2 regions of the Nocardioides terrisoli genome follow, and region 1 is predicted to be linked to the other one. Evidence: predicted binding sites of a transcription regulator. Region 1 holds the regulator's gene; the other holds the start of a gene.

The links. Region 1 encodes LexA, which represses DNA repair genes until DNA is damaged. Its sites were predicted from a motif close to TCGAACANNTGTTCGA; they were not measured.
Region 2: a site for LexA is predicted at 985-1,000, ahead of Q9R13_RS16805 (alpha-ketoglutarate-dependent dioxygenase AlkB). Genes of this name have one in related genera too.

What each region holds. Positions count from the first base shown of each region.
Region 1 is NZ_CP134227.1:1,689,879-1,692,268, forward strand. Features, by position in the region: gene Q9R13_RS08050 (hypothetical protein) at 116-703, shown strand; gene lexA (transcriptional repressor LexA) at 820-1,605, shown strand; gene Q9R13_RS08060 (S53 family peptidase) at 1,784-2,390, shown strand, end outside.
Region 2 is NZ_CP134227.1:3,488,384-3,490,773, reverse strand. Features, by position in the region: gene Q9R13_RS16810 (ABC transporter ATP-binding protein) at 1-911, opposite strand, end outside; gene Q9R13_RS16805 (alpha-ketoglutarate-dependent dioxygenase AlkB) at 1,022-1,654, shown strand; gene Q9R13_RS16800 (ExeM/NucH family extracellular endonuclease) at 1,764-2,390, shown strand, end outside.

The DNA of each region.
Region 1 (2,390 bases):
AGCCTTGTAGAAAAGAAGGGGAAGGGAACGCGGACATGATGATCGTCTCGATCGCACAGCACCATCGACTCAGGAGCGGCGAGCGCGTGGTGCGTCAGACGAAGGCCGGCCTTCGATGAGCAGGCTCGCCCGCCGCTGGAGGCACGACCGCGCCGCGCAGCCCGGCGTCACCGAGGACCTGGTCGCCCGCGTCGACGAAGCGCTGGTTCGCGTCGAGCGGTGCCGGGCCGAGCTGGACCTCCTTGTCCGCCTGGAGGCCCCACTGCCGGTACGCCAGACGGCGTACCACCACCTCGAGCTCGCCTTCGACGCAGCCGACGGGCTGTTCCGCGAGGCGACTCGGGTCGCCAGAGCGCGCTCGTTCTCCGAGTGGTCGCAGTGGCGCCGCCGACTCTCCCGGCTCGACCGGAGCCGCCAGGAGAACCTCTTCGCCGGTTCCGACGCGCTGTCGGTCCTGGCGCAGGGCGAGGTCCGCGCCGTCGACACCGGGATGTCCGGTCCCTCGATCGGGGAGATGCAGCACGGGGAGTCCCGCCCCGGGGGCACCACGACGTACGGACTGGACATGGGGGTCGTGCTCGGCGGCCGCGCCGAACCCGCGGAGCCTGTCTCCACCGACCGTCCCGAGCACGCGCCGTCCGACCCGCACGCGTCCGTGGTCGCAGTGAGCCGCCGGCCGGCGACCGGTCCAGCAGCAGCCTGACCGACCGCAGGAGCCGCGTCGACGCATGGCTCGGTGCCCACGGCCCCGAGCGTGACCCGACACGCCGTTCGAACACATGTTTGAACCCCGCCCGGAATCGGTCTACGGTCTGACCCATGGCCACCAAGAGCACCACGAAGCGCCCCGCACGCAGCGCCAAGGGCGACAAGGACGCCACCAAGGAGCGACACGCAACCGTCACCGCGCTGCCCGACGCGGCGCCCGACGCGACCGGACTCACCCCTCGGCAGCAACGCATCCTGAACACGCTTCGCGAGTCGATCGAGCGCCGCGGCTACCCGCCGAGCATCCGCGAGATCGGCGACACGGTGGGCCTGGCCAGCTCCTCCAGCGTCGCTCACCAGCTGCGCGTGCTGGAGAAGAAGGGCTTCATCAAGCGCGACCCCAACCGTCCGCGGGCGCTGGAGGTGTTCATCCCCGAGCTGATGGCCGCCCGTCGCGCGATCTCCCACGCCGACTCCGGCGACGAGAGCTTCGACCCGACCGGGATCGGCGACGCGGTGCCCGGCGCTCAGTACGTCCCGCTGGTCGGCCGGATCGCCGCGGGTGTGCCGATCCTCGCCGAGGAGCAGGTCGAGGAGGTCTTCCCGCTGCCCAAGTCACTGGTCGGCGAGGGCACCCTCTTCCTGCTCGAGGTCTCCGGCGACTCGATGGTCGGCGCAGCGATCTGCCACGGCGACTACGTGGTGGTCCGCCAGGCCCAGACGGCGGAGAACGGCGACATCGTGGCCGCGATGCTCGATGGCGAGGCCACCGTGAAGACCTTCCAGCGCAAGTCCGGCAAGGTCTGGCTGCTCCCCCACAACGACGCCTATGATCCGATCGACGGCACCCACGCCACCATTCTCGGCAAGGTGACCGCCGTACTCCGCCGGGTCTAGGTGCCCTCCTGGCCGGCCTCCAGCGACGCGTGCCCCGCTACGGCGTCACGTCCGCGACCGGCTGAAGTCCTCCTGAGAACTCGATCGCGGCGAGGGGATGTGCTCGGGGTCACATAGGGGTAGTTTTTCCTGTGGCCGTTGCTCGGACGGCCACATTTCTCGGAAAGGGAGAACCCCTGTGACAAGAATTGCCCCGTCCGTCGCCGCGATCGCGGCGGCGGCAGCTCTCGCAGCCGCCACTACCGGCCTGCTCAGCCCGGCCCAGGCCGCCAGCAACGGCCGAAGCACCCTGCCCGGCAGCACCCCGGCCTGGGCGAAGGCCCAGCACAGGGTCGGCAGCACGCCCGGCTCGCAGCCTGTCGACTTCCGCGTCTACCTCGACTGGCGTGGCGGTGACGCCGCCCAGAAGCTCGCCGAGTCGGTCTCCACCCCCGGCAGTCCCGACTACGGCAAGTTCCTCACGCCCGCCCAGTTCCACCAGCAGTTCTCGCCCAACACCAGCACCGTGAACGCGGTGGAGTCCTGGCTGAAGGGTCAGGGCTTCAAGGTGACCTCGGTCCCCGGCAACCGCAAGTACGTCGAGGCGACCGGCACCGCCAGCCAGGCGGCCTCGGCGTTCAAGACCTCCTTCGCGGAGTACAAGGTGCAGGGCCAGACAGTGCGCAGCAACACCACCGCGCTGAGCATCCCGTCCACGCTCACCCACGTCGAGGCGGTGATCGGTCTCGACGAGTCGCAGACGCTTGCGATCCAGCACAAGGCGGCTCCCCCGCCGCCGGTGTTCG
Region 2 (2,390 bases), 1.8 Mb from region 1:
GCCAGCTGGTCGACCTGACCGACGAAGGTGGTGGTCACCAGGAACAGGGTGACCAGAGCCGCGGTGGACAGCCGGTGGTCGAGGACCAGCGCGACACCGACCAGCGCGGTGCCGGCGAGGACCGCGTGCAGCAGCATCCCGGTGCGTCGGGTGATCCGGCTCTCCAGGCTCAGCACCTGGTCGAACCGGGTGTGGATCGCCGCGGCCAGCTCCGCGCTGCGGCGGACGACGTAGGCCTGGCCCAGCGCGGTGCGCAGATCGTCACGCGCGGCGACGCCCTCCTCCAGCGCGGCCGCATGGTCGGTCCAGGCGATCTCCTCGAGGACCTTGCGCGCAGACAGCACAGGCAGGATCGGCCGGACCACCCAAAAGGCCGCCGCACCCGAGGCCGGGAAGAGCACGAAGGCCGGCCACCAGGTCAGCCCGGCGACGAGCCACAACGGTCCGACGGCGAGCACGGTCCGCGCGGCCTGCCACACGTTCTGCCGCAGCAGCACGCCCACCTCGTGGGTGTCGTCGTCCAGTCGGTCGAGGATCTCGCCGACCGCCTGCTCGGTCAGTGTCGACAGCGGCTGCGCCATCGCCGCAGCGAGCAGGTCTGCCCGCAGCCGGCCCTCGGCTCGGTCCACCACGCCCGCCCAGATCGTCCGGCCCACGGTGTCCAGCACGCCCGCGCCCAGCACGCACAGCGCGAGCAGCGCCACCAGGGTGGACGTCGCGTCCGTGGCCAGCCGCCCAGCGACGACCGACCCGACGGACGTGCCGACCGCTGCCACGAACGAGCACGCCAGGGCGAGGCCGGCGATCGGGCGTCGCATCCGGCGCCAGTCCACGGGGACGCGCTGGGGCGCCGCCGGCTCGATGGTCGAGGGCGCAGTCACGACGGTGGTGGGGAGGTCGGTGGTGCTCACGATCCATCGACCGTACGTGCCAGCACCCCCGGTGCGCCTCTGGTTTTCCGGCGGTCCGACACGGCCAGGCTCCTCGAACGTCTGTTCGACCGTGGTGCTAGGGTGCCCTCATGACGGTCGCCTTCCAGCCGTCCCTCCTCGACGGCATCGACGCACCCGAGCCCGGGCCCGGCGCGCTCGCCGACCTGCGCCGTACGACGCTCTCGGCCGGCGCCTGGGTCGACGTGCTGCCCGGCTGGTTCCACGGTGCCGACGCCCTCTTCCCGCTCCTGTTCGACGACGTCCCATGGCGGGCCGAGCGCCGGTCGATGTACGACCGGGTGGTCGACGTGCCCCGGCTCGTGCACACCTATGGGGTCGGCGACGCTCTGCCCCATCCGTCGCTGGCCCGGGCCCGCGCCCAGCTGACCCGGCACTACGCCGGCGAGCTGGGCGAGCCGTTCGTCACCGCCGGCTGCTGCTTCTACCGCGACGGCTCGGACTCGGTGGCCTGGCACGGCGACACGGTGGGCCGCGGTCGGAGCCAGGACACCATGGTCGCGATCGTGTCGTTCGGGTCGCCGCGCAACCTGTTGCTCCGGCCCCGCGGCGGCCGGGTCGAGCACGGCTTCGCCCTCGGGCACGGTGACCTGGTGGTGATGGGCGGCTCCTGCCAGCGCACCTGGGAGCACGCCGTGCCCAAGACGGCGCGTCCCGTCGGTCCACGGATCAGCGTCCAGTTCCGCCCGCGCAACGTCTTCTGACTTCTGCACCACCCGTCGCTGCAGGAACATGCACGTTCCGGCCCTTCCCAGCTGTCGGTGCCGCAGTGTTGAGTGGCCGGGTTGTTGATCATCTCGGGAGGGGACACCCATGAAGCACTCCATGGTCGCGGCAGCCGCCGCGTCCGCCCTGGCGGTTCCGGCCAGCCTGCTGACCGCCATCCCGGCGAGCGCCACGCCGGACGGCTCGACAGTCGTGATCAGCGAGGTGTACGGCGCCGGCGCCAACGCCGGGGCCAGCTATGACCAGGACTTCGTCGAGCTCTTCAATCCGACCACGGCCGCCGTCGACCTCGCCGGCACCTCGATCCAGTACCGCTCCGCCACCGGCATCTCGGATCCGACCGGTGTCGCCGACCTGACCGGCACGATCGCGGCTGGCGGGCACTTCCTGGTCGGTCTGGCCAAGGGCGGCACCGGCGCGGACCTCCCGGTGGCTCCCGACGTGCAGGCCACCGGCATCAACATCTCCGCCAGCAAGGGCACCGTCTTCCTCGCCGACCGCACCGGCGCGTTGTCCGCTCCCCCGACGGGCTCGCTGACCGGTGACCCGCAGGTCCTCGACCTGGTGGGCTTCGGAGCGACCAACACCTTCGAGACCGCCGCGGCACCGGCACCGAGCAGCACCAGCTCGATCTCGCGCGCTGCCGAGGGCACCGACACCGACGACAACGCTGCCGACCTCAGCGCCGGAGCGCCCAGTCCGGCGGCGGCCGGC